3 regions of the Sphingobium fluminis genome follow, and region 1 is predicted to be linked to each of the others. Evidence: predicted binding sites of a transcription regulator. Region 1 holds the regulator's gene; each other region holds the start of a gene.
What was found. Region 1 encodes LexA, which represses DNA repair genes until DNA is damaged. Its sites were predicted from a motif close to GTTCCNCNCTTGTTCT; they were not measured.
Positions count from the first base shown of each region.

Region 2: the regulator LexA is predicted to act here: its motif matches at 2,049-2,064, upstream of WG907_RS00420 (ImuA family protein).
Region 3: the regulator LexA is predicted to act here: its motif matches at 2,497-2,512, upstream of WG907_RS17885 (LexA family protein).

Region 1 covers NZ_JBBJUK010000004.1:214,161-219,925, forward strand. Annotated here, with positions in the region: gene moaC (cyclic pyranopterin monophosphate synthase MoaC) at 1-243, shown strand, start outside; gene WG907_RS13105 (molybdopterin molybdotransferase MoeA) at 240-1,418, shown strand; gene lexA (transcriptional repressor LexA) at 1,513-2,181, shown strand; gene WG907_RS13115 (ComEC/Rec2 family competence protein) at 2,142-4,307, opposite strand; gene gltX (glutamate--tRNA ligase) at 4,361-5,765, shown strand, end outside.
Region 2 covers NZ_JBBJUK010000001.1:92,158-97,922, forward strand. Annotated here, with positions in the region: gene WG907_RS00415 (Y-family DNA polymerase) at 1-1,308, opposite strand, end outside; gene WG907_RS00420 (ImuA family protein) at 1,202-2,041, opposite strand; gene WG907_RS00425 (serine hydrolase domain-containing protein) at 2,153-3,274, opposite strand; gene WG907_RS00430 (hypothetical protein) at 3,365-3,685, shown strand; gene recQ (DNA helicase RecQ) at 3,732-5,507, shown strand; gene WG907_RS00440 (protein tyrosine phosphatase family protein) at 5,560-5,765, shown strand, end outside.
Region 3 covers NZ_JBBJUK010000009.1:68,582-74,346, forward strand. Annotated here, with positions in the region: gene WG907_RS17870 (ParB/RepB/Spo0J family partition protein) at 1-802, shown strand, start outside; gene WG907_RS17875 (helix-turn-helix domain-containing protein) at 933-1,655, opposite strand; gene WG907_RS17880 (excalibur calcium-binding domain-containing protein) at 2,017-2,394, opposite strand; gene WG907_RS17885 (LexA family protein) at 2,551-2,988, shown strand; gene WG907_RS17890 (Y-family DNA polymerase) at 2,996-4,258, shown strand; gene WG907_RS17895 (hypothetical protein) at 4,320-4,586, opposite strand; gene arsH (arsenical resistance protein ArsH) at 4,659-5,402, opposite strand; gene WG907_RS17905 (arsenic transporter) at 5,402-5,765, opposite strand, start outside.

The DNA.
Region 1 (5,765 bases):
CATCCGGTCGCGCTCAGCGCAGTCACGATCGATTTCACGCTCGACGTCGATGGAGTCGACGTCACCGCGACAGCGCGGAGCGCCGGTCGGACGGGCGTCGAGATGGAAGCGCTTACCGCAGCCAGCGTCGCGCTGCTCACCATTTACGATATGGCCAAAGCGTTGGATAAGGGCATGATCATCGGTAACGTCCGTCTGCTCGCCAAGTCTGGCGGCAAATCGGGTGACTGGCGCGCATCATGAGTCTGATCCCCGTGAACGAAGCGCAAGCGCGCCTGTTCGCACTCGCATCCTCACTGCCGGCTGAAGAACTGGCGGCCGTCGATTGCGCCGGGCGCTGGCTTGCGCGCGATCTCCACGCCTTACGCGATCAACCCTGGGTCGACCTGTCCGCCATGGACGGCTATGCCGTCCGCGCGTCGGAATGGCCCGGCCCCTGGACGGTCACGGCGACGAGCGCTGCTGGCGGGGGCGTGCCTGATCCGCTTGTTCAGGGCACCGCTTGCCGCATCTTCACCGGCGCGCCGATGCCTATTGGTGCCGACGCCATCCTCATTCAGGAAAATGCACGGGTTGAGGACGGCCGGTTGTCGGGCCTTGACGATGCGTTGACGCCAGGCCGTCACGTCCGGCCCGCCGGGTCGGATTTCAGGACAGGCGATTCGCTGCTCCCGGCCGGCTCGTGGCTCGGCCCCCCGCAAATCGCGCTGGCCGTTCTGGCCGGGCACGGCTGTCTCCCCGTGGGCGGAAGGCCGCGCGTCGCCCTGCTATCCACAGGTAACGAGTTGGTGCCGCCGGGCGCCCTTACCCCGCCCGGCAGGCTGCCCAGTTCGAACGCACCGATGCTTGCGGCGATGTTGTCCGCGCTGCCCTGCGATGTCATCGACCTAGGCATCGTTCCGGATGATCTTCCCGCCCAAACCGACGCTTTTGCTCGCGCCGCCGGGGCGGATATAATCGTCTCGACCGGCGGCGCATCGGTCGGCGACCATGATCTGGTGCGCCCCGCCTTTCTCGCAGCAGGGGGCACGCTCGATTTCTGGAAAATCCGCATGCGGCCAGGCAAGCCGTTAATGGCAGGCACCATCGGGCAGGCAATATTCCTCGGTTTGCCCGGCAATCCCGTTTCGGCTTTCGTTACGGCGACGCTCTTTCTGTTGCCGCTGGTCCGGAGCATGGCCGGCGCTGCTGCTCCGGGGCCGCCCACCATCCGTGCAAATCTGGGTTCCATCTTGCCAGCCACCGGCGAGCGCGACGAATATCTGCGGGCGTTTCGAAGCGATGCGGGCGTCGTATCGGTCACCTCGCAGGATAGTGCCGCCATGGTTTCGCTGGCGGCGGCCGACTGCCTGATCCTGCGCCCGGCCGGTTCGCCTGTCGGCCAACCGGGCGAGAGCGTAACGATCCTTCCGATTTAGCGAGTGATCCTGCCCACCGGGGATGTCGGTGCCGCTTGACTTGCCTCAATTCGTTTCCTAAGTGTTCTCCATCCGTTCCATGGAGGCAAGTGGCATGTTGACGCCCAAACAGCAGGAACTGCTGAACTTCATTCACAGCCGGCTCGAAGAGGGTGGTGTATCCCCCTCGTTCGAGGAAATGAAGGACGCGCTCGATCTGCGTTCGAAATCCGGCATTCACCGGTTGATCAACGCGCTCGAGGAACGGGGATTCATTCGACGACTGCCCAACCGCGCGCGGGCGCTCGAGGTTCTTAAATTTCCCGAGGCCGTTGGCCGAAGCGTCAAGCCGCCATTTGCCAAGCCCCAGCTTGCGCCGAGCTTGCCGGTCGCGGCGAATGACGTCATCGAAATTCCGCTGCACGGGCGGATTGCGGCCGGCGTACCGATCGAGGCAATGGAGGGGCAGACTATGCTATCCGTCCCCGCCGCGCTGCTTGGAACAGGCGACCATTATGCGCTTGAAGTATCCGGCGATTCGATGGTCGAGGCCGGTATTCTCGATGGCGACTTTGCCCTCATCCAGCGCACCGAGGTGGCACGCGACGGGCAAATCGTCGTGGCGTTGATCGACGAGCATGAAGCGACGCTCAAATATTTCCGTAGAGAGGGGCCAAAGGTCCGGCTCGACCCCGCCAATAGCGCCTATCAGCCGCAAATCTACGATACCGGGCAGGTGCGGATTCAAGGTAAGCTTGCGGGGCTGCTGCGCCGATATAATTGATACGGTGGCCGGCTGCGGGGTGGGACCGGAACCCAGGGATGCGCGTCGCCGGGGGACCGGACCGTCTGGATGGTGGCGCTCTCAAGGTTGATCGCAATCCCGCCGGTGCGGCGCAGCAAGGCACGGTCGGCTTTCAACCAGCGTGCCCGACACCAGTTAGGCAAGCGGCGGTTGCTCAGAACGATATCCGCCGCCGCGCAGTCGCGCTCCATGGCTGCCCTGTCGACCAGCATATCGGATCGAGTGACCAGAATGCGCCACGGGCGCCCACCCGCAACCATGCGCAACGCGCACATGTCGGCGGAACAACGGGCTTCGGGAAGCGCCGCAATAGCGGCCAGTGCGCCGTCGAAACCAGCGCTCTCCGATAGAGAGTCGCGCACATAATCGCCCGCTCGATCACGCAGGATCGCCATGCCGCCGCCAGCCGTCCGGACCGCAACATGGCCCCCGTCGCCAGTCACCAATATGTCGGGCGGAGAAGCAGTAAAAATCGCGATTAGCCCCGGCAGGATGGCGAGCAGACCCAGCCAGCGCAGGCTTGTACGCCACAACAGCACCCAAAGCCCGCCCATCACCATGATCCCGTAGAGCCAAGGCGAGGTGGCTGGCGCGAGCATTACCGCCATCGGGCTCGCTGCGACACTGTGGGCAATGAACAGCAGCAGCCGCAGTGCTTGGCCGGTCAGCCACCACACCGGCGCGCCCAGCCCTGCGATATCGAGCAGAAGCGCGAGCGCCTCCAGCGGCATCACGACGAACGTCGTCAGCGGGATGGCGATCAGGTTGGCAAAGGCGCCGAGCAATCCCGCTTTGTGGAAATGAAACAGGGCGATCGGCGCCAAGACCAGTTCGACCGCGAAGCCCGTCGCGAGCAGCGCCAACAGCGCCCTACCGATGCGGCGCGATACGCTTTCGTCGCGCGCGGCAACGAACGCCCGATAGCGGGGATGTTCGCCGAGCGCGACGATCGCGATTACCGCGGCGAAACTCATCTGGAAACTGGGGCCGACCAGCGCATCGGGCCACAACGCCAGCACCACCAAAGCGCCCGCCGCAACGAGGCGCAGCGTGATCGCGTCGCGCCCCAGCGCCAGCCCCGCCAGTACGAGCAGCGCCGCGACGCACGATCGTACCGTCGGCACCTCCGCCCCGGTCAGCAGCGTATAACCGATCCCGGCCAGTGCGCCGCCGGCCGCCGCGATCATCATCAACGGCAGGCCCAGTGTCGCTTGTCGGCTGATCGCCATCACGCGCAACAGCAGGAAGATGACTGCCCCGATGAGGGCTGTGACATGCAGGCCGCTGATCGACAGCAGATGGGCAAGGCCGCTTCGCCGCATGGCGTTTGCATCCGCTTGCGAAATCGATCCCTGATCCCCGGTTGCCAGGGCCATGGCGATACCTGCGGGCGGGCCATCGATCCGCTCGCGAATATGCGCCAGCAGTCGCGCGCGAAGCGATGGCCCGACCGTCGCCGCGCGCAGCACGACAACAGGTTTCAGCGCCTTGCCGGTCGCGCCGATCCCCAGAAAATAGGCGCGGCGCGCGAAATCATAGCCGCCCGGCACGTTTGCGGGAGCAGGCGGCATCAACCGTACCCGAAATCGGATCAGCGCGCCTTTGCCCAGGCCTTTGGGCACGTCTGCGGTCGCGATATTGACCCTGATCGTTGACGGCAAGGCCGGATCTCCCACCGGCCGAAGCAGCACACGGACTATCCCCTGCGCGGGTATTTCGCTTACCGACCGCACCTCTCCCGAAACCTGCGAGAATATGGCTCGTGCCAGGGGCGGTTCGCCGACCAGCATCGCCTTTCCCCAGACGAGCAGACACCCCATGCATGCGAGCAGTCCTCCGGCGACGATCATGTGCCTTAGCCGCATGCCAGCGGGCAGCATGACGCCGCAAAAAACCAGCGCCAGCGACCCGCAGGCGAATCCAAGCCAGGCATTGCGATCGGGCAGCATGAACCACGCCGCGATCCCGACGCCGAGCGCTACGGGCACCCACAGCGCGGCCTGTTCGCGCTCGATCTCCAGCCACTTCTCCACCCGTGCGGCGATGTCACGGACAAGCGTCTTTACCCCCGCCGGAACGTAGGTTTGTCGTGGCCGAAAAGCCATGCTAGGGGGCGTCGCATCCATGGTCGCAGCGACGAATGTCGGGGAATAACTGAGTGAGTGCAACGGGATTGAACAAGCAGGTCGTGACCCGTTTTGCGCCATCACCGACAGGCTATCTGCACATCGGTGGCGCGCGCACGGCTTTGTTCAACTGGCTGTTCGCGCGCCACCATGGTGGCAAGTTCTTGCTGCGCATCGAAGACACCGATCGCGCCCGTTCGACCGATGATGCCGTGGCCGCGATCTTCGACGGCCTGGACTGGCTCGGGCTTGGCGGCGATGAAGAGCCGGTTTTCCAGTTCGCCCGTACGCCGCGTCACGCCGAAGTCGCCAATCATTTGCTCACGGGCGGCCACGCCTATCGCTGCTATGCGACGACCGAGGAGCTTGCCGCTCTGCGCGAGGAACAGCGCGCCGCCAAGCAGCCGATGCGCTATGATGGCCGCTGGCGCGATCGCGATCCGGCGGAGGCGCCCGACGGCGCGCCATTCGTCATCCGGATCAAGGCGCCCCGCACCGGCGAAACGGTGATCGAGGATGCGGTGCAGGGCCGCGTCGTCGTTCAGAATGCCGAACTGGACGACATGATCCTGCTGCGTTCGGACGGCACGCCCACCTATATGCTCGCCGTCGTCGTTGACGATCATGACATGGGCGTCACCCACGTGATCAGGGGCGACGATCATCTGAACAACGCATTTCGCCAGTTGGCGATCATCAGGGCAATGGGTTGGGATGAGCCCGTTTACGCCCATATTCCGCTAATTCACGGATCGGACGGTGCCAAGCTTTCCAAGCGGCACGGGGCGCTCGGCGTCGACGCCTATCGCGACGAGATGGGAATGCTGCCCGAAGCGGTGATCAATTATCTGCTCCGCCTCGGCTGGGGCCATGGCGATGAGGAAATGATCAGCCGGGATCGCGCCGTCGAACTGTTCGACATTGGCGGGGTTGGCCGGTCGCCTTCGCGTTTCGACATCAGGAAACTGGAAAATCTGAACGGCCATTATCTGCGCGAAGCGGACGATGCCCGCCTTGCGGCGCTTGTCGCCCCGCGCGTGGCGGATCGCCTGAACGAGCCGCTGCCCGATAATGCCGATGCGTTGCTGACACTCGCTATGCCGTCGCTAAAACCGCGCGCGAAGACGCTTAACGAAATTGCCGAGGGTGCCGAATTTCTGTTCAAAAATTGCCCGTTGGATTTTGACGAGAAGGCATTGGCTCTGCTAGACGACTCCGCGCGCGCGCTGCTGGGAACGACAGCCGACGCTCTTGTCGCTGTCCAGTCCTGGACGGCCGAAGCGATCGAAGACGCAATACGTCGCGTGGCGGAGGATGCCAGTTTGGGACTGGGCAAGGTGGCGCAACCGTTGCGCGCGGCGCTCACGGGGCGAACAACCTCGCCAGGAATTTTCGATGTGCTTTTCCTTTTGGGGAAAGAGGAGAGCTTAAATCGGC
Region 2 (5,765 bases), on a different contig from region 1:
CGGATCGAATAGATGAAGCGGGCGCAGCGGCGGGTTGCCCGGCTCGGATCGGGACGTCCAGATTGCCGGCGCGCGGCTCTCGATCGCGGGCAAGGCAAGTTGCGCCTGCTCGGGGATGTGGCTGTCGCGCGGCACGAGCCGCTGCACGCCGGCGCGGCCGGCACGGATGGAAAGCCGGTCGACGAGCGCGGCGACGCTCTCTTGCTTGCGCGCTTCGCCGCCCTCCAGCGCCAGCTGGGTCGGCACCAGCGGATCGGCAGCCGCCACGGTCAGGCGCATCATGTCGAAGCCAAAGCCCGGATCGAGCGGATCGGAAAGGCCGTCGATCTTTTCCCGGAAAAGCCGCATGATCGCGGGCGCATCGCGCACCGGCAGGCTGGTTTCGACCCGTAGCGGAAAAGCCAGACCGTCGCTGCGGAAGAACAAAGCTTCGAACCGACGACCGCCCTGTGCGCGCTCGGCCAGCCGTTCGCCCGCCTGCGCCGCCATCTCCTCCAATATTTTCAGCGCATGGGCGGTGCTGCCCATCGGTTCGGCGAAGCGGCGCTCGACCCGGATCGCCGGTCGCGGCCGCCGGGGACTAAGCGGTCGATGGCCAAGGCCAAGCAGCGCATGAAGCGCATCCACCGCCTCTTCGCCGAAACGGGCGGCCAGGGCGGATGCGGGGCGCGCGGCGAGATCGCCCAACGTGCGCAGGCCGGCGCGGCGCAGCGCCTGAGCGCTTTCCGGCTCCAGCCGCAGCGCCTCGACCGGCAGGCGACGGACCGCAGCATCCTCGTCGGGCGCGGGGCCGGATGGAAAACGGGCCAGCGCATGCGCGGCTTCGGGCGTGCCGGCGATGGCATGGCGAACGCGCATCCCATGACGTTCCAGCCGGTCGACAGCGGCAACCGCCAGAGCCTCGTCCCCACCCCATAAATGGCCGCAACCGCTGATATCGAGCATCAGGCCATGGGGCGGATCGATCGCCACGCCGGGCGAATAGCGCGCGCAGCCGTCGCACAATCGTTCCAGCCAGTCCTGATCGGCATGGGGGTCGGCCTCGAACACGGCAAGGCCCGGCTCGCGCGCCCGCGCATCGGCAAGCGTCATACCCGGCGTCAGGCCGATCGCCAGCGCCGCTGCGTCCAGTGTCGCCAGCCGCATCGCCCCGCGCTCGGTTTCGACGACGACCGCCGGGCCAGTGTCCGCCGCCTGCGTATCAGGCCGCGTGGCCCGCAGCCGGTCGATCGGGAGGAAGGGAAACCAGAGCGCCAGATAGCGCCGGATCCGCCCCTCCGGCCGCTCGTCCATCACCATCGCGTTCATGCCGCCTGTCTCCTGCTATCTCCTCGAATCCCCCCTTTTCGCTGTCCCACACCAGCCGCCATTCCAGCCCGTCGCGCCCCGCTCGGCGGCGCAGCAGGGTGAGCGCGAAGGCGCTCATCCCGGGTATCCGGCCGGACGGGTCCTCCGGCAGCGGCAGGGAAGGCGCGGCCTCCACCCGCCAGCGCGTCTCGGCGGCGCTCGGCACCGGATCGCCGCCGATTCGCAGCAGCAGCGCGGTGACCCCCGATGCTTCCGCTGCGAGCGCCATCCGCCGGCTGGCGGTCAGGTCCAGCAACGGCGCGCGACCGCGCAATTCGATCACCAGCGCGCCCAGCGCCGGACAGCGCAATGCCTCGACCGCCGCACGCAGCAGCATCGTATCATCGGCCATTATGCCGATCAGCAGCCGGGTCGGATCGAGGCCCATCGCCGCCAGACCCGGTCCATAGGGCACGCCGCCGGCCCGGCTGGCCGCATGGGTGCGCAACCACAAAAGCGGCGCGTCGTCACTCGCCAGCCGCGCCAGAAGGAGCGCGAAGCCGCTGGTCGCGCCCTCTTCCTCCGATGTCCCGAACAACTCATGCACCCGCCCGCGCGCCAGCCCGCCATCCAGCGTCCGGTCCATTGCCTCATGCCCGGTTGCGAAACGCACATGACCATCGCTGGCTGGCTTGCGATCCAGCATGGCGATATGCCGCCTGAGTGCGGTGAGGGTATGAACCGAGTCGGCCATTACATATGTTCCTGTTATGTTCTTATTCGGAGCAATGCGGGGCGGTGTCAATCGGTCAGGCAAATGGAAGATTCTCAGGTTCGACCGGAACGGCCGTAACCCGCGCTGCTTTCAGCCCGGAAACAGCGTGACCAGTCGGGCGAGCGCAGCCTTTACCGCTACGCGCTGCGCCTTTTCCGGCGACATGCCGAGGCGCACGATCGTCAGGTGCTGGCGGGGGGCGACAAGGATATATTGGCCATTATGGCCGACACAGCCGAACAGGCTAGCGGGCGCTTCGTCGGGCATCAGCGCGCTTTCCTGACTTGCGCGGTTGAGCCAGAGGTGACCGCCATAGGCCGGGTTCAGCGCCGATGGCGCGCGCATGAAGGCAATCCATTTTTCCGGCACAATTTGGTGTCCGGCCTCGCTTCGCCCCCGGCTACGCAGCAATTCGCCAAAGCGGGCATAATCGCGCGCCGTCATGTGCAGGAAGCCGCCGCCGATCATCGTGCCGCGCGCATCATATTCGGGCGTCAGGCTGGCAAGGCCCGCCGGCTGCTTTAACCGCCCGTCGAGGAAGGTCTGCATTGCTTCACGGCGCGTTGCCGGGTCATCGCTATCGGTCAGTTGCCGCGTCATCAGGTCGGCAAGGATCATCGTATTGCCGCTGCTGTAGGAAAAGACCGTTCCCGGCGGGTCGCCGACCGGCTGCGATTCGGCGAAGCGGCCCATGTCGGCGGCACCATCGGTAAAGAGCATGCGATTGGTGTCCGCGCTGGCGATCGGGTCGGCATCCTCGCTATGATCGAGGCCCGACGACATGGTCAGCAACTGCCGCAGCGTGATCCGCCCGCGAGGGTCGCCCGGCTGGCTCCACGCCGCGACCGGCACCGGCGCGTCGAGCGCCAGCCGTCCGTCCGACACCATCAGCCCGACCAGTACCGCAGTTACGCTTTTCGCAATCGACCAGCCGAGCAACATCGTCTGCGGGCCATAGCCGGGTGCGTAGCGCTCCGCCACGATTCGCCCGTCGTGCATGACCACAAGCGCGCGCGTTTCGCCGAGCGCGTCGTCCTCGAACAGCGGATCGATCGCCTGGCGCAGCGCGCTTTCGCTGACGCCCGAATCGGCGGAAAGGCGGTTGACCGGTTCCGGGTCGGCGGCGCGCGCGCCCATGCCGCCGGCCACCGCCAGGGCCACCAGCGCGCCCGCGATCCCAAGGCGCTTTACGATTCTGCCATCCCGCTTCATAAGCCGGCGCCTTTAGAACATTGCATGGAAAGCTGGCTACCGCTTTGCCGTCATAAAGGCGAGGCTGGTCGGGGGCGGATGGAAAAAGACATGGCGAACAGGCGATTATGGATCGGTGGAGCGGCGATGACCCTGCTTGCGTTATGCGCGTTGACGGCATGCAACTGGCCGGCGCTTCAGGCGCGCGCCGGGCTTGGCACTGCCGTCGGGGCGCGCGTCGCCTGCTCCTGCCGCTATGTCGAAGGCCGCGACATGGCCAGTTGCCGGACCGACAAGGAACCGGGCATGGCGCTCATCGCGCTCACCGATCATCCGGATGAAAAAATGGTCGAAGCCAGCGCACCGTTGCTCGCGTCCCGATCGGCCCGCTATCGTCCGGGCTGGGGGTGCCTGCTCGATCCGGTACGATGATCGCACAGTGCTGGCCAGTGTGCGGTCACGTCGCTAAGGCCCGCTGATGCGCCCTGACATTCCCTCGTTGCTGCACGATATTTTCGGGTTTACGACCTTTCGGGGCGTGCAGGCGCAGGTGGTGGGGCGCGTCATGGCGGGGCAGCCCACGCTCGCCATCATGCCGACGGGGGCGGGCAAATCGCTCTGCTACCAGCTGCCCTCGGTCGCGCTCGATGGTTGCTGTGTCGTCGTGTCGCCGCTCATCGCGCTGATGCACGATCAGCTGCGCGCGGCCAGTGCGGTCGGTATCCGCGCCGCCAGCCTGACCAGCGTCGACGCCGACTGGCGCGAGACGCAGGACCGGCTGCGCAATGGCGATCTCGACCTGCTCTATGTCGCGCCGGAACGCGCCAGTGGGGAGGGGTTCCGCAACCTGCTGCGCTCGGCGAAGATCGCGCTGTTCGCGATCGACGAAGCGCATTGCGTGTCCGAATGGGGCCATGATTTTCGCCCCGACTATCGCCTGCTGCGCCCGTTGCTGGACGAATTTGCCGACGTTCCCCGCCTCGCCCTGACGGCGACCGCCGATGCGCATACGCGCGAGGATATCCTCGTTCAGCTCGGCATTCCGCGCGACGGCCTCATCATCTCGGGCTTCGACCGGCCCAATATCCGCTATGCCGTCCACCCGCGCGACGGGCTGACGGCGCAGCTGACCGACCTGCTCGCCATTAATCCGGGCCCCGGCATCGTCTATGCGCAGACCCGCGCCGCGACCGAGAAGCTGGCCGAGACGCTGGGCCGCCATGGCCGCGCCGTGCGGGCCTATCATGCGGGGCTCGATCCCAAGATACGCGCCGCCAATCAGGCTGCCTTCATCGCCAGCGAGGATATGGTGATGGCGGCGACAGTCGCTTTCGGCATGGGTATCGACAAGCCCGATGTGCGATTCGTTGCCCATGCGGGCCTACCCAAGTCGATCGAGGGCTATTATCAGGAATCGGGCCGCGCCGGCCGCGACGGCGAACCGGCGGTCGCCCATCTGTTCTGGGGCGCGGAGGATTTCGCGCGCGCGCGGATGCGGATCGCCGAACTCGATCCCGCCCGTCAGCAGGGCGAGCGATCGCGCATCGCCGCGCTGGGCGCGCTGGTGGAAACCGCGACCTGCAGGCGGGCGATCCTGCTGCGTCATTTCGGGGAAAGCCCGCCCCTTGCCTGCGGCAATTGCGACAACTGCCTCCATCCGCCCGCCAGCGTGGACGCCACCGAAACCGCGCGCAAATATCTGTCCGCCGTCTATCGCACGGGCCAGAGCTTTGGCGCGGGCCATATCGAAACGGTGCTGTCCGGTGGCATCACCGACAAGATCCGCGAGCGCGGCCATGACAGGATTTCCGTCCACGGCATCGTAATGGGGGAGGAGGCGGCGCTGCTGCGCCCGGTCTCGCGCGCGCTGCTGGTGCGCGACGCGCTGGAAACGACCGAGCATGGCGGGCTGATGCTCGGTCCCAATGCCCGCCCGATCCTGCGTGGGGAGGAAGAGGTGCGCATCCTCGTGCCGCCGAAACGCGAGCGGCGAAGCAAGCGCAACGCGCGGGGTGGGGCGGATGCCAACCCGGTCGGCGATCCGCTGTTCGACGCGCTGCGCGCCTGTCGCCGCGAACTGGCGCTGGATGCGGGCGTGCCCCCCTATGTGATTTTCCATGATTCGACGTTGCGCGAAATGGCCGAGCAACGGCCGTCCAGCATCCGTGAACTCGGCACGATCAGCGGCGTCGGGCAGAAGAAGCTCGACGCCTGGGGTGATGCCTTTCTAGCGGCGATCCGGCCTTTTCTGTGACTTGAATTGGCCGTCGCGCTGGCGCAATGCGGCTTTCAAAGGAGATGAGTCCATGTTCCGTCAGTTGACCGAAAACCTCTATGTCTCGCCCCAGATCGGCACCGACCAGATCGAAGCGGCGAGGGCGCTGGGCGTGACGATGATCATCAACAACCGCCCCGACGATGAGGAGCCGGGCCAGACCAATGGCGCGCAGATCGAAGCGGCGGCTAGCGCAGCGGGTCTTGGCTATGCCGCCGTCCCGGTCAGCCATGGCGG
Region 3 (5,765 bases), on a different contig from region 1:
TCGCGACGGGTCCGTGTCCGAGCGCATCTATCGGGCGAAGGCGGAAAAGTCGGTAAAAGCGACCGGCGGGGCAAACGGCCCTGCCCCTCTCTACCCCAATAGCCTGTTTGCCGACCTGACCCGGATCAAGACGCAGATCGTGCAGGAGGCGGTTGCCGCCAATCCATCGCTGGCGCTGGATATTCTGTTGGACTCTCTATCCGGTCAGTTGCTTCATGGTGCCTACAGCTTCCGGCAGGCGCTTGAATTGAAGGCCGAGGCCGTCAAGACCGATGTTCCTGACGAAATGATGGCGACGAGCGATGTTCGTCCTGTCGAAGAGGTGATGGCGACACGCTTTGCGGCGCTGCCGACCGAGGGCCGGTTTGAGGCGATCCGCGCCATGGCTCCCGACGACAAGATGACATTGCTGGCGGGATTGGTCGCGATGATGGTGGACGGCACCGTATTTTCGGGCGGTTGCCCTTCGGATCGGCATCATCAGTTCGAGCAGATCGCCAAAGCATCGCAGGTTGATATCTCGGATCGCTGGTCGGCCCCCATCGCAGTGTTCGACCGCATGAAGCGCGCCTCGCTCATTACCCTTCTGCGTGATGAAGTGGGCGAAGCCAGTGCGGAAAACTGCGCGACCATCAAGAAGAAGTCGGACCTTGCCGTCAATGTATCGGGCCGCCTGCCCGGCAAGTGGTTGCCCGAACCGATGCGGATCGGCGCATTTGATAAGCCGGAATCGGACGAGGATGAGGCTGGCGACGATCTAGAGAATATCGATGCCGACGAGGACGCAGACGAATTGGCGTGAATGGCTGGGGGCGGCGCAAGCCGTCCCCGCTCTGCTGGTCGCTGCCCGGCGCGATGCCCCCGTGGCGGGCAGCGCGCTGCGCCGCTGATCGCGGCGCTGGCGCCGCGCTCCCAAGGTCGCGCGGCGCCTGTCAGCCTGCGGCTGCCGAAGAATCATCACTGCGCCCAGAAGTGCCGGGGTGCCGATAGCTGTCGAGATGGGTCAGCCGGTAGCGATTATGGACGGGGTGCGCGGTGCCCGCGCCCGACCCGCCAGGCCATGCCGGGGCACTATCGACATGGATAAGACCATTGGCAGCCAGCAGGGAAATCCCCGCCCGCACGCTTTCCCGCGCAATGCCGGTCCTCTCCACGATCTTATCGTAGCTGATGCTGGCATAATTGCTGTCATTGTCCCGGAACGCTGCGAACAGGAAATAGAGCTTCATCGCGAACAGCTCATTCTTGTTGCGCAGCGTGAAGTGCTGAAATGCCGCCACGACGCCACCGCTATACAGGCCGCGGGCGGGAAACTTCGTCCAACCAGCGGTCGGGTTATAGTTGGCGATCCCCAACGTTCCCTTCCCTTCCGAGCCGCGCGTAATTAGCCCCCGCTCTTCCAAGATGGTCAGCGCGGCCGATACCGACGCCTTGCTGATGCCTGCCTTCGCCGCCAGCTCGATATAGGACAGTTTGGCGATGCCGGTGTCGGTTTCGGCGTGATGGGCGATAATGGCCAGCACCATCAGCGCAGCGGTCTCATGTCCGCCCCGCCGATCCTTCCAACGGAAGGCTTTCAACTCATCGGTGATGATCCAGGCCGTGGGCAACTTTGCCCATGGTTGCATTTTGGGGCCTGCCCAAGGCGGAGCCATTACTTATCCCGTCCCTTGGCGAGTGTGAGAACGGCGTGAACCGTGAAAAACGCGAGTGCGAGAATCCCGACACTCAGAAGGGCGATCACATGCGCGAGTGGGATGGTGGGCAAAAGGGCGAGCAAATCGGAAATGGAAGACACAGCGAAAACTCCAACTCAGGACCAAAATCGGTCGACGCTGCAAAAAAAAGCATCTCACCGCATTGTTATCTAGAGACAGTTTTGCGCCGTTCCCTACTGATTGGGTCAATAAATGGCGGGTTTCCGGCGATTTTCAAGCAATATTCGAGGCTTTAGGAAGAACCGTTTCAGTTCATAAAGGCCGCTTCGTGAACTGAAACTCAGTCCCGACGCCGATGTCAGTTGCCATGATAGGGTTCGCAGGCGATCCCGTCATCATCTCCGTCCATACCAGATCGATAGCCTGGCTCGCCACGATAGATTGGCGCGGTGCCCGCCGCCCGAGCTGCATCGCACCCAGGCCAGTAATCGCCAGCTTGCGGTGCGCGAGCGCGAGCAATGCCGGCGCTGACGGCAACGGAATGTGCAGCCGACACTATTTGTTGCCTTCCACCGGGGCTGGCCGCGATCGACCCCAAACCAGCGAAGGCCCCCAGCACAGCAGCCGCACCCAGCAGCTTCGCTTCCAACGAGATAGGTTTCGGTTCCGATCGGCGCGCCTTGGTATGGCGACGCCCGTTGCGCGAGGCATGATCGAAGGAGGACCGGCGAGACATCGTGTCACGGTAAACGATGCCCGGTTAAAGGCTGGTTGCCCTGACGGCCTCCTCTATCCGCGCCCTCACCTATTGGATATCGCCACCATCCATCGCAATTATGTTCCCTTTACGTTCTCATTGGCGCTATAAGCCTCCGCCGAGAAGGGAATCATCATGCTGCTGCCGCCGATGCAGCCGGTCCCGATCGCGGCGGTATCATCGGGGCTTCGGCTTCGGATCATCGGCGCGGCGGGAGCCGGCTTTCCAAGCCCCGCCCAGGATTGGGCAGATGACGCTATCAGCCTGATAGAATTGCTGCGGCTTGATCGCGCCGCCAGCTTCGTGTTCCGCATCAGCGGGTCGAGCATGGTCGACGCAGGGCTGCACGATAATGACGTGGTGGTGGTCGATCGGGACGTCACGCCGAGCAACGGTCATATCGTCATTGCCATTGTCGAAGGGGGCTTCGTTGTCCGGCAGCTTGCCGTCAGGCAGGGCGTGCCCTTTCTGGAGGCGCGCAATTCTCGGATGTCCTACGCGGCGACGGTCGCGGATGATGCCGTCGAGGTATGGGGCGTGGTACGGGCCAGTGTGCGGGATTACCAACGGTGACTCCGCCATGAGCTGGGCCATCGTGGACGTGTCGAATTTCTATGTCAGCGCTGAACGACTTTTCGATCCGCGCCTGCGGAACGTGCCGCTCATCGTCCTGTCCAATAATGATGGATGCGCTATCTCGCGCAGCGAGGAAGCCAAGGCTCTGCACATCAAGATGGGCGATCCGATCTTTAAAATCCGCGATACAATCAAGCGGCACGGCATCCAGCTTCGCAGCAGCAATTACGAACTCTACGCCGACCTGAACCGGCGCTTCAATGCCGTAATCGCCGAGCATAGCGATGTGGTCGAAGTATATTCGATCGATGAGAGCTTCTTCCGGCTTCCGGTGCTGGCCAACGGGCTAGGGAATGTTCGCGGCGCCCATCAGGTTCGCTCCGCCATTCTGCGCTGTGTCGGATTGCCGACACGGGTCGGCCTGGGGCCGACGCGCACCTTATCGAAGGTGGCCAATGCTCTCGCCAAGGCGACCGAGAAAATCTGGGGCGGCGTGGTCGATCTTCATGACCAGGCCCTTCGCGATCGGCTGTTTCGCGAATGGCCTGTCGGCGAGGTCTGGGGCGTGGGCAAGGCGTTGGCTGGTCGGCTGAGACCGCTGGGCGTCCACACGACCGCAGACCTGGCCGCCCTCCCCCTAACTTTGGCGCGCGATGTCGGGACCGTCGTGCTGGAACGGTTGGTGCGCGAACTGAACGGTATTGAGTGTGATGATTTTCACCCCGAACCGGAAGCCCTGAAGGGGACCGCCGTGACCCGTTCCTTCGGGGAGCCAGTGACCGACCTATCTTCTCTGCGTGAGGCGCTGTCGCGCCGTGCTTGGCGCGCGGCCGAGAAAATCCGCGCTCAGCAGCTCGTCGCAACCCGGATGATAGCCTTCGCACACGGCTCGCGGTTCAAGGCCAACTCTCCATCGGCATCGCGATCGGCGCGACTGTCGCCGGCGACCAACGATCCCCGCGTCATTGTCGCTTTTGCCAATCGCATGGCCGAGGCGATGTTCGAGAATGGCCGAGCATATACGAAATGCGGCGTTTTGCTGGAGGACTTGTGCGCGGACGGTGTATCGCAGGGCGATCTATTTGCCGTCCCCGACCCGCGTGCGCCGGGGCTTCTGGCGGCCCTTGACGGGATCAACGCGCGTTTCGGCCGAGACACTATCGGATTGGCGGTGCAGGGCATCGGTGCGCGGCAATTTGATACCAAGCGCAGCCAGAAAAGCCCGGCTTGGACCACGCGATTGGCGGAGATACCCGTAGCGCTTTGACAGCAACCTGCGCCTACATGCGTTAGGCATGACCTCATCTGGGGCGCGCTCTTCTTGTGCGTCAACTTGAGTTTCGCCCCAGCGCCCAAGCCATGCCGACAATCCAGATCGTGGCGGGCGCAGCCATGTAGATGGCCCAGGACAAAGCAGGCTTCATGAAACATCGGGCGGCCAGACCGATAGTGAGGGCCGCCACGAAGGGAGCGGCGATTTCGACGGAGACGATGGCGAGGTCGCCAGACTCATCGAGCGACGTAGGGGCCTCGATGATGAAAGGCAGCATCGCCGCGAAGGGGAGGCAGAAGGCCAGGACGAGGAGGCCTGCCATTCCGAAGGCCATTGCGAGCATCTGGATGGCTTCTCGCCGCGATGTTCGCCTCTCCCCCATCGCCGTGGACCACTATCCGCCGGAGATCGCGATAGCGGAGTGATCGGTGGCGGGATCGACCGGCACCCCGAGCTGCTTGCGCTCGGAGTAGCGATCGACAAGCTGAACCGCGTGCGGGCGCATCAGGACGGTGAAGCGCACCAGCTCCTCCATCACGTCGACGATGCGGTCATAATAGCTCGACGGCTTCATACGGCCTGCTTCGTCAAACTCCTTGTAGGCCATCGCCACGGATGATTGGTTGGGAATGGTGAACATTCGCATCCAGCGGCCGAGCAGGCGAAGCGTGTTGACGGCGTTGAACGACTGCGAGCCGCCAGATACCTGCATGACCGCAAGCGTGCGCCCCTGCGTTGGGCGCATTCCCTTCATTTCCAGCGGCAGATGATCGATCTGCGCTTTCATAATGCCGGTGATCTGACCGTGTCGCTCCGGGCTGCACCACACCTGGCCCTCGGACCACAGCGCCAGTTCGCGAAGTTCGTGAACGGCGGGATGATCGTCACCCGCTATCTGGTCGGGCAGCGGCAGTGTAGATGGATCGAAAATGCGGGTTTCCGCGCCGAACAGGCGCAGAAGCCGCGCGGATTCCTCGACCGCGAGACGGGAGAAAGACCGTTCGCGCAGGCTGCCATAGAGCAGCAGAATGCGCGGTGCGGGATCGAGCGCCCCCAGCCCTGCCGCTGCCCGGTGGTGGATAAAGGCCGGATCAAGCGCGGGCAGCGTGTCGGGATCGGGAAGGTCGCGGATAGGCATCAGGCAATTCCAATACGCAGCGCGAGCGCCGCAAGGGTGATGAGCAGGATGGGAACGGTGAGCGTCGCGCCCACGCGGAAGTAATAGCCCCACCCGATCTTGATGTTTTTCTGGCCCAGGACATGAAGCCACAGCAGGGTGGCAAGCGAGCCAATGGGCGTGATCTTGGGGCCAAGATCGCAGCCGATCACATTGGCGTAGATCATCGCTTCCTTCACCGCCCCGGTGGCGTGCGTGGCGTCGATCGACAGCGCGCCCACCAGTACCGTCGGCATGTTGTTCATGACGGATGACAGGACGGCAGCGATCACGCCGGTCCCGAGCGCGGCACCCCATACCCCGCCTTGCGCGGTGCGATCGAGC